Linked DNA regions of Haloglycomyces albus DSM 45210. The protein of the gene in region 2 interacts with the protein of the main gene of each other region in a pairwise test. Links are inferred from orthologs where the notes say so. Each region holds a gene or a part of one and is shown on either strand. Other genes may lie near its edges.

Region 1 (2,994 bases), 1.6 Mb from region 2 along the record:
CCACTCGTCCGAAGAGTGTCGCTGTCGCCGGGCGGCGGCAACGACACATTCGGCGCCGACTGTCGTATCAAACCGCTTAGCGTTCGGGGTCTCCCCGTCTGACGTTAAACTCGACGTCCTTTGACGCGTCACTCAGCAGAACACGACTCAACTCCGCCAGCGCCCGAGCGCTCGCCAACTCTTCCCCGATCTGCGCCATGGGGCGATCCGTGGGGTTGCGCCTAGCGCGGCCTACGCAGCTATGCGTGCTGCCGTCACGGCGCGTCAATCGAGCGGTGGCAACGCAGTAGTCTTGGTCCTCTTCCAAGTCGACCTGGATGTCCCAATGTGTGGTGAGCATCGCCGGGCTCATTGTATTTCACCCCCTTTTCGAGTAATACTCATTATCCCGCATAAAGGGCGCCCACGGCAGCGGTACAAGACAGTCGACCGTGGAAACTCGGGAACCACCCGGCTCCGCCGGAATTCGACAATGATCACTCGAACAAACGAAAAAGGCTGGAATCTCGCTTGAGATTCCAGCCTTTCACTGTGAATTGTGCGCCGTCAGGGACTCGAACCCCGAACCCATTGATTAAGAGTCAATTGCTCTGCCACTTGAGCTAACGGCGCTTACACGGTTATCTCCCGTTCCCGGTGAATTTCCCGCAACGAGATAAAACTTTAGCACGAGTCGCGGCGACCGATTGCGAGGGGGGTCCAAGCGGTTAAGCTTGAGCCGTGGCTAATTTTATCGACCGGGTGAAACTCGAGGTCAGTGCCGGTTCAGGCGGTAATGGTTGCGTCTCAATCCACCGAGAGAAGTTCCGACCGTTGGGCGGACCCGACGGTGGGGACGGCGGACACGGCGGCGATGTGATCTTTTACGTCGACCCGAACGCGCACACCCTCCTCGACTTGCACTTTAAAAAACAACTGAAAGCCGGCAACGGTTCCCATGGACGTGGCGACAATCGCGACGGCGCTCGCGGTGAAACTCTGCGCGTCCCTGTGCCCAACGGCACGGTCCTCTTCGCGGACGGGGAAGAAATTGCTGATTTGACTGGAAATGGAACGGAAGTGACCATCGCCCGAGGCGGGCGTGGTGGTCGGGGGAATGCTTCCCTGATCAGCCGCCGACGGCGTGCCCCCGGTTTCGCCGAATTGGGTGAGCCGGGACCGAGCTTTAGCGTGGTGCTGGAGCTGAAGAGCGTTGCCGATGTTGGTCTGATCGGGTATCCCTCAGCCGGAAAGTCGTCGTTGATTGCCAATATGTCTGCGGCCCGGCCCAAGATCGCGGACTATCCATTCACCACCCTGACTCCGAACTTGGGCGTTGTCGCCGCCGGTGATACGACGTACACCGTCGCCGACGTGCCGGGTCTCATCCCGGGGGCAGCCGGTGGTAAAGGGCTGGGATTGGAGTTCCTGCGCCATATCGAACGGTGTGCGGTTCTGGCTCACGTCGTCGACACCGCCAATTTGGAGAGCGATCGAAATCCGATTGACGACATCGCCGTCATTGAATCCGAACTTGAAGAATACGGCGGTCTGCACGATAAGCCTCGCATTATTGTCTTGAATAAGATCGACGTTCCCGACGGCCAGGATTTGGCGGAGATGGTGCGGCCCCGATTGGAAGAACACGGGTGGCCCATCTATGAAGTCAGCGCGGTGACGCGAACGGGTCTTCGCCAGCTGTCCTTTGCCTTCGCCGAAGCCGTGGAGACCTACCGGGCGAAGCAGCCCGAACCGGAGGCACCCCGAGTCGTCATCAAACCGAAGGGTGTCGAAAGCGATGCCTTCCAGGTTTACAGCCGCACGCCGGCGTTTGAGGGGGATGTCGAGTTTGAGGTTGTGGGTAAGAAACCGGAACGTTGGATTCAGACGACGAACTTCCAGAACGAGGAAGCCATTGGTTATCTGGGCGACCGCTTGGCCAATCTCGGTGTCGAGGACGAATTGGTGAAGGCCGGAGCGGTGCCGGGTTCGATCGTCAAAATCGGAGAACACGAATTTGAGTGGGAGCCCACCGATCCCGAACTATTGGCGACCGTCAGCCCGCGCGGAAAGGACATCAGGTTCGAACGGACCGACAGGAAGTCTGCTGAAGAGCGTCGCGCCGAGCACGACGCACGTCGTGCCGAACGGTTGGAACGAGTTCGTGCCGAGAAAGAGGCACGTGGCAAATCACGACGCAACCGATAAGGTGCGATACAGATGACATGGGTCCCGCTTGGAGCTTCCAGCGGGGCCCTTTCTGTATCCAGGGCACCTGAGAACGGACTGCGTTCGATTTCGTATTGTTCTGTGCCCCAAGCAAACATCGCTGATTATGAGGAAGTTGAACGTCCGTGACGTTAGTTACTATACGATACGGTTTCGTATTGGAAGTGGTATTGTGAAAAACATGTCAACACGCGAATCAACGTCGGAAACCGTATCGGACGCCTCCGACATCGAAGCAGACAAAGGACACCCCTATCGGTGGTGGATTCTGGCTGTACTCGTTCTCAGCCTCATCATCGTGGTTTTGGACAACACCGTTCTGAACGTGGCCATGAAGACTCTGGCCGATCCCAATGACGGGATCGGAGCCTCCCAGAGCGAATTGGCGTGGATGATCAACTCCTATACGCTCGTTTTTGCCGGTCTTCTATTCGCCTTTGGGATTATCGGTGACAAGTTCGGGCGAAAGAGACTATTGCTTATCGGCTTGCTTGTGTTCGGTATCGCTTCCCTGCTATCGGCCTATGCCCTTAACCCAACACAGTTGATCTGGTATCGCGCGCTTCAAGGTGTCGGGGCGGCGGCCATGATGCCGTCGACGCTTTCTCTGCTGCGCTCGGTGTTTTCGAACAAGGAATTCCCCAAGGCTCTCGGGATTTGGACTGCGGCCGTAGGGGCCGGTGGCGCACTCGGGCCCATGTTGGCCGGGGTCCTGCTGGAGCGGTTCTGGTGGGGATCGATCTTCCTCATTAACGTACCCATTGTGATCGTGGCCATGGCTCTCAT
Region 2 (2,980 bases):
AAGGCGGGAAAGATCACCTTCCGGGTGGACAAGCACGCCAACCTGCACTTCATCATCGGGAAGACCTCGTTCCCCAATGAACAGCTGCTGGAGAACTACCAGGCCGCGCTCGACGAAGTGCTGCGTTTGAAGCCTTCCAGCTCGAAGGGTGTCTACCTGAAGCGGGCAGCCGTCACCACGACGATGGGACCCGGAATTCAGATGACGACCAAGTAGCCACCGCTGTGGCGCCGGCGTCGTCGCCTCCCGGTCTTTAACGCCGGGGTGGTCGGACCTAAGTGTGATATGGCCCAGGACAGCTTGCCTGTCCTGGGCCGTTTTCGTTTCGGCTGGTATCATTAAACTGTTTTCCACAACCCAAAGACCGTCGGTCGCTCGGGTGCACACCCGTAAAGCTGTAAAGAGTCGATTGACTCGGCCAACGTAGGGCGACAGAAATTTAGCTTCCATTGTCACCATGATGATCTTTGAGGGACGGATTCCGTCCATTTCATCGCAGCTAGATTCATGACGCCCGCGAGGCGTCATTTTTTGTGTCGCCTCCTGAAATCCCTGAGGATTTTTGCCGGTTGAGGATTGCATTTGCCATCTCCAATAGGCCGAAGAAAGGAGGGAAAATGGCTGAGAGGGAATACCCCGCAGACAAGCAGGCCGCTATCGCCGAGCTGACCGAGGGCTTCAACAACGCCAATGCCGCAGTGCTCACCGAGTACCGCGGACTGTCCGTTGCCCAGCTCCAAGAGCTTCGGCGTTCCCTGGGCGAGGGTGCCAGCTACCGTGTAGCTAAAAACACCCTGGCCAAGCGCGCTGCCAATGCCGCTGGTGTGACCGATTTGGACGACCTGTTCGTCGGTCCGACCGCCATCACCTTCATCGAGGGTGACCCGGTAGAGGCTGCCAAGGGACTGCGCGAATTCGCCAAGTCCAATGAAGCCCTTGTCATCAAAGGCGGAGTCATGGACGGAGACGTCCTGACCGTCGATCAAATCACGAAGCTGGCCGATCTGGAAAGCCGCGAGGTTTTGCTGTCCAAGATGGCTGGCGCGCTCAAGGGTGGAATGCAGAAGGCCGCTGGTCTCTTTGCCGCTCCCGCTTCGCAAGTGGCCCGCCTCGGTGGCGCTCTTCGCGACAAAAAAGAAGCTGCCGGCGAGTAATCGCCGAACTGGAAAGGAAACATCATGGCTAAACTATCGACTGAAGAACTGCTTGAGCAATTCGAGGGCATGACCCTGCTGGAACTGTCCGAATTCGTCAAGGCCTTCGAAGACAAATTCGACGTCTCGGCCGCCGCTCCCGTGGCTGCCGTCGCTGCCGGTGCTCCCGCCGGCGGTGGCGAAGAAGCCGCTGCTGAGAAGACCGAGTTCGATGTTGTTCTCGAGTCCGCCGGCGACTCCAAGATCAAGGTCATCAAGGAAGTCCGTGGACTCACCGGCCTGGGCCTCAAAGAGGCCAAGGAACTGGTTGAGGGTGCGCCCAAGGCCGTTCTGGAAGCCGCCAACAAGGAAGACGCTGACAAGGCCAAGGAGGCCCTCGAGGGCGCCGGTGCCGAGGTTGCTCTGAAGTAATCTCTTACGAGCGTCATTTCGACACGAGCATGCTTCGGTTAATCTGAGGATGTTCGCATCGGAATGCGACTCCGGGGACTCTCCCGGTCCCAGTGTCTGAAGAGTGGAGGGGTGAGCGCCTAACGGCGTCTCATCCCTCCACTCTTATTTGTAGGAAGTTGTGGAGGCAACTGGGAAACCGAAGGCGACGGTCGGCTAAGTCGGGACGGTAACGGTGGCGGGAGAGCCCCACAAGCGCCGGTGTGGCCTTACATCGGGTGCGGGATCAAGCCTCCGCGCAAATGCGACGGTCTGCGGGCAAGGCACGTCGATTTCGTCCCGCGTGGGGTAGTGTCCAAAAGGGATAAATGCTGTGTGTATGGTGGTTTGTAGTGAGGCGCAAGTGGTCTCATGATTGTCGACCTGCGCCGCCCGAACACCGATGTGAGGGTGTCGATGAGCATTCGGGAATGCCTCTGACGAGCGCCGTGTCCCGAGTAAGGCGATACGGTGGTTGTCGCCGTCGGTCGGAATCCACGATTGACTTGACGTGCGCCGACCTCATGCGTCACACTAGGGCGCGAACCTGCTTGGTCACAATGCGGAAGCCAAAGTGGGGAGGTCGTGACGAACGATCATACCTTTGGGTTAAACTTCTGCTAAACGGATCGCGACCGTGGTTTTGCTGGCATGGTTGATGGTCTAAAGCGCAAATACATTCGCCCGCGGGCGAATGACACAACCGCCCCCTGCGGTTGACGAACGGCGGTCGGGATTCGACACGAATCGTGACGCATGGAAACCAACGAGCCGTACGAGAGGCTCTTGAAGGAGGAATATCGGCGTCAACGGCGATGCACGACACGTTACACGCCTCACTCGCGTCCGGATTTGACGCACTTGATATTCTCCTATACACTATTAATTTGCGCTGCCCTGTTCACGTCCGTAATGTGCTCAGGGACATAGACCAGAGCTTCCAGGTGGAGATCTCATCGACGAGACGACAACTGCGTCGGCGCGCTTTCGACGACCGTGGTGGTCGATGGTAATCAAAGACGTGGTTGTTCTCGGATCATGAGGTGTCTGACTGGAGGATTGAGAGATCAGCACCCAGTAGTCAGCAACCTAAAGTCGATGTTCGACATGACTTGTCTGTGACTTTTCGGATGCCGTTTTCGCTGGTTAGTCTCTGTGTCCAAGACGTAACTTGCAGTGCATCGGCCGTCATTCGCATCTGTCCTCGGAAGGACGTATCTTGGCAGCTTCCCGCACTGGCAAGACCAGCTCTAGGAGTAAGCACGCACCTCGCCGTACCTCGTTCGGCAGGATCGATGAAATCCTGGAAGTACCAGACCTTCTGGCGCTTCAGACACATTCGTTCGACTGGCTCGTCGGCAACGACTCCTATCGTTCGCGCTACGGGCAGGACGCCG
Region 3 (4,240 bases), 660 kb from region 2 along the record:
ACTCGGCGGAGACGGCGGCGCGCATGTTGGATCACCTGGAACAGAGTGGGCGTCGCGATCTGGTGCGTCAGGCGGTGACGGTGGTGTCGATGCCGGCTCACCGCAAGGACGTCGATCTGCCTGCCGTGCAACGGCATTTTGCCGCTCGTACGCGCGTGGTCCTACTCGCGCCGTATGAGAAGCTGTTGGACTCCGGTGAACCGATTCGCTATGAGGGACTGTCGAAGGCGACGTCGAACGCCTGGTTGCGGATCGGGGCGTCGGTCGCCGAGGGGCTGTAGAAACCGGTGGGGCGCGGTTCCCCACGCCCCACCGAGTCGTCAGCGTACGGTCACGCCGGCGATCGACCGCAGTTGAGTGGTGAGGTCGTTGCTGGGGTTGATGCGCCATTGGCTGCCCAGTTCCAGCATGGGGCCGTGCTCCTCGGCCTGTACCTGGACGTAGACCGGCACGTCTCCCTTGGAGTGGCGGAAGGCGTTCCGTAGATCGTAGATCAGTTCCTCATTGACCGAATCGGCCTCGACGCTGAGCCGTAGCGGCGCGTCGGAGGTTTCCGGGCCTCCCGAGGTGTCGAGAACGGCGAGGTCGAAGGCGATCAGCTGTGCCGTGCCGTCGCGCCGGTCGACCTTCCCCTTGACCGCGCAGATGACGTCGTCGGCAAGGGAGTCGGCCACGATCTCGTAGGTGTTGGGGAAGAAACGGACCTCGATGGAGCCGTCCAGATCTTCGATGGTCGCCGAAGCCCACAGCTTCCCCTGCTTGGTGACCCGCTTGGCGACGTTCTGCAGGATGCCCGCGACGGATACGGTCGTTCCGTCCTTGACGCCGTCGCCGTGCAGGGCCGCGACGGGCTTGTCGCTGCTGCGGGCCAGGAGCTTTTCAAAGCCGTTGAGCGGGTGGTCGGAGACGTAGAGTCCCAGCATCTCCCGTTCGAAGGTCAGTTTGTCCTCGCGCGGCCATTCCTCTTCGGACACGCTGAGGTCCACGCCCATGGTTTCGGGCGACTCCATCATTCCGCCGAACAGGTCGAACTGCCCTTTGGCCTCTTCTTTCTTAATGGACACCACGGCGTCGATGGCTTTTTCGTGCACCTCGGCCAGACCTCGGCGGCTGTATCCGAGCGAGTCGAAGGCACCGGCCTTGACGAGGGACTCCACGCTGCGCTTATTACACACGTTGGCGGGAACCTTGTTGAGGAAGTCCTGAAAGTCGGTGTATTCCCCCTTCTCTTCCCGCGCTTGAATAATGCCGCTGACAACGTGCCCGCCGACATTGCGCACCGCTTCCATCCCGTAGCGAATGTCGCCGCCGACGGCGTGGAACATGTGGCGGGAGTCGTTGACGTCCGGCGGCATGACCGTGATGCCCATCTTGCGGCATTCGGAGAGGTAGACGGCGGTCTTGTCCTTCGAATCGCCGACTGACGACAACAGTGCGGCCATGTATTCGGCGGGGAAGTTGGCCTTCAGGTAGGCCGTCCAGTACGCGACCAAACCGTATCCGGCGGCGTGCGATTTGTTGAACGCGTAACCGGCGAAGGGAAGCATGATGTCCCAGAGGGTTTTGATGGACTCCTTGCTGAAACCGTTGGAGGCCATGCCCGATTCGAAATCGGTGTACATTTTCTCCAGGACGTCGATTTTCTTCTTCCCCATCGCTTTACGCAGAACATCGGCTTGACCCATCGAGAATCCCGCCAGTTTCTGCGCGATTTTCATGATCTGCTCTTGGTAGACGATGAGACCGTGCGTTTCGGCCAGGATCTCTTCCAACGCGTCGGCCAACTCCGGGTGGATCGGGGTGACTTCCTGCCGTCCGTTCTTACGGTCGGCGTAGTTGTTGTGCGAGTTGGCCTCCATGGGACCGGGCCGGTAGAGCGCCAGAACGGCGATGATGTCGGCGAAGCTGTCGGGCTTCATACGTTTCAGCAATTCCCGCATGCCGCCACCGTCGAGCTGGAACACACCGAGCGTGTCACCTCGGGCGAGCAGTTCATAGGAGGCCGGGTCGTCCACCGTCAACGTATCGAGGTCGATGTCCACCCCACGGTTGAGTTTGATGGCTTCGATGGCGTCGCCGATGACCGTCAGGTTGCGTAGACCGAGGAAGTCCATCTTCAACAGTCCGATGTCCTCACAGCTGGGGTAGTCCCAGCCGGTGATGATCGAACCGTCCGGACGTGCCCACATCGGGACGCATTCGGTGAGCGGTTGCGAGGACAGAATAACGGCACAGGCGTGCACCCCCGCGTTGCGGATGAGGCCCTCCAGACCTTGCGCGGTTTCGAAGATCTGCTTGACCTCATTGTCGTTTTCAATGAGTCCGCGCACTTCGGCGGCTTCCTTGTACCGTTCGTGCTTGGGGTCGGTGATGCCTTGAAGGGGAATGTCCTTGGCGGCGACGGGAGGCGGCAGTGCCTTGGAAATGCGGTCGGCGAGCGCGAAACCGGCCTGCCCGTGGTGGACGCGGGCGGCGTCCTTCAAAGCGGCCTTGGTTTTAATCGTGCCGAAGGTGATCACCTGGGCGACGAAGTCCTGTCCGTACTTCTCGGTGGCGTAGGTGATCATCTCTCCTCGGCGACGATCATCGAAGTCGATATCGATATCGGGCATGGAGACACGTTCGGGGTTGAGGAAACGCTCGAACAGCAGGCCGTACTCAAGTGGGTCGATATTGGTGATCTTGAGGGCGTAGGCGACGAGCGAACCGGCGGCGGAACCGCGACCGGGACCGACGTAGATGCCTTCCCGGCGGGCGTAGTTGATGAGGTCGGCGACGACGAGGAAGTACGAGGGGTAGCCGGTTTTGATGATGACGTCCAGCTCGAACTGGGCACGGGACTTGTACTCCTCGGGAATCGTGCCGTCGGGGAATCGTTCGGCCAGTCCCTGGAAGACCTCGCGGGTCAGCCAGCTGCCTTGGTCGTAGCCGCTGGGGACTTCGATGCGCGGCATCCGGTCGGCTTCGTTGAAGACCTCGTCGTAGTCTTCGATCATTTCGGCCACCAGCAGCGTATTGGCACAGCCCTCCTGCCAGGCCTCATCGGAGCGCAGCTGATACATCTGCTCGGCGGAGCGGAGGAAGTAGCCGTCTCCTTCGAACTGGAAACGTTTGGGGTCGTCCAGGGTCGATCCCGATTGCACGCACAGCAGCGCCGCGTGTTCGTGCTGCTGGTCGTCGGTGACGTAGTGGGAATCGTTGGTGACCAGCGGCCGCAGGTTCATCTTGCGCGCCATTTCGTACAGCTCGTCGGCGACGCGGCGTTCCACGGAGTTGCCGTGCTCCATGAGTTCGAGGAAGTAGTTCTCGGGGCCGAAGATGTCGCGGAAGTCGCTGGCCGCCTGGTAGGCCTCGTCGATCTGACCCAGTCGGAGGCGGGTCTGCACCTCACCACCCGGGCAACCGGTGGTGGCGATGATGCCCTCGGCGTTGGGGGCGATGAGTTCGCGGTCCATGCGCGGCTTGTAGTAGGTGCCTTCGAAGCTGGCGTACGAGGAGAGTTTGAAGAGGTTACGCAGCCCGGTGGTGTTCTTGGCGAGCATGGTGGCGTGGGTGTAGGAACCGTTTCCCGAGAGGTCGTCGCGAATTTGGGACGGATCGCCCCAGCGGACGGGCTTTTTGTGGAAGCGGTCGTGGGGCGCGAGGTAGGCCTCGATTCCCAGGATCGGTTTGATGCCGGCCTTTTTGGCCTCGTGGTAGAAGGAGTAGGCCCCGTACATGTTGCCGTGGTCGGTCATGGCGAGGGCGGGTTGGCCGAGGCGTTGTGCCTCTTCGAATAGCGGGCCGAGTTTGGCGGCTCCGTCGAGCATGGAGTATTCGGTGTGGACGTGCAGATGGGCGAATTGCTTCGACATGCGTAGTTTCCTCAACCTGGCCAGGCGTGTTGCGTGCGATTCGAGTGATCGTTCCTCGTTCAACGCCATTCGACGTTCGCGGTTCACGGCGTTGAGTCGCGCGGAGCGTCGCGATGACGATTCGAATGGGCCCTTCAGTCTAGGCCAATGCAGCGACGCGACCAAGTACGCCCGGAGTGTCAGTGAGGTGGTCGGGACGTGCGAAAAGGGGATGTTTCCACGCTCTGTCCCGCAGGATTGCGCCGCGACGAAGAGGGAGAAAAATCGCTCACATATCGCCGGAAAGGGCTAACGTTGAGAGTTATCCACAGGTTTATCCACAGGTGGTCGGATTACTGGACACGTCCTGACGGCGGGAAGAGACTGATGTCATGACTACCGCAGCC

What was found.
Region 1: the proteins of rplL (region 2) and obgE interact in binary tests that used the Escherichia coli proteins (3 or more experiments, as listed by UniProt). The link is inferred for Haloglycomyces albus DSM 45210 from one-to-one orthologs.
Region 3: the proteins of rplL (region 2) and dnaE interact in binary tests that used the Escherichia coli proteins (3 or more experiments, as listed by UniProt). The link is inferred for Haloglycomyces albus DSM 45210 from one-to-one orthologs.

The regions. Positions count from the first base shown.
Region 1 is NZ_AZUQ01000001.1:428,119-431,112, reverse strand. Bases 113-2,953 are described here. They hold obgE (GTPase ObgE), read left to right. Parts: upstream 113-720; coding sequence 721-2,187; downstream 2,188-2,953. Other genes in these bases: HALAL_RS0102160 (MFS transporter), read left to right, coding at 2,390-2,953; HALAL_RS0102175 (dsRBD fold-containing protein), read right to left, coding at 113-340. Also shown: more of HALAL_RS0102175, read right to left, coding at 77-112; more of HALAL_RS0102160, read left to right, coding at 2,954-2,994. UniProt on the Escherichia coli protein: An essential GTPase which binds GTP, GDP and possibly (p)ppGpp with moderate affinity, with high nucleotide exchange rates and a fairly low GTP hydrolysis rate.
Region 2 is NZ_AZUQ01000001.1:2,039,195-2,042,174, forward strand. The notes cover bases 45-2,871. They hold rplL (50S ribosomal protein L7/L12), read left to right. Parts: upstream 45-1,178; coding sequence 1,179-1,565; downstream 1,566-2,871. Other genes in these bases: rplA (50S ribosomal protein L1), read left to right, coding at 45-216; rplJ (50S ribosomal protein L10), read left to right, coding at 618-1,154. Also shown: more of rplA, read left to right, coding at 1-44. UniProt on the Escherichia coli protein: The binding site for several of the GTPase factors involved in protein synthesis (IF-2, EF-Tu, EF-G and RF3). Is thus essential for accurate translation.
Region 3 is NZ_AZUQ01000001.1:1,382,279-1,386,518, forward strand. Bases 121-4,207 are described here. They hold dnaE (DNA polymerase III subunit alpha), read right to left. Parts: upstream 3,855-4,207; coding sequence 321-3,854; downstream 121-320. Also shown: HALAL_RS0106505 (DUF4192 domain-containing protein), read left to right, coding at 4,226-4,240. UniProt on the Escherichia coli protein: DNA polymerase III is a complex, multichain enzyme responsible for most of the replicative synthesis in bacteria. This DNA polymerase also exhibits 3' to 5' exonuclease activity. The alpha chain is the DNA polymerase catalytic subunit.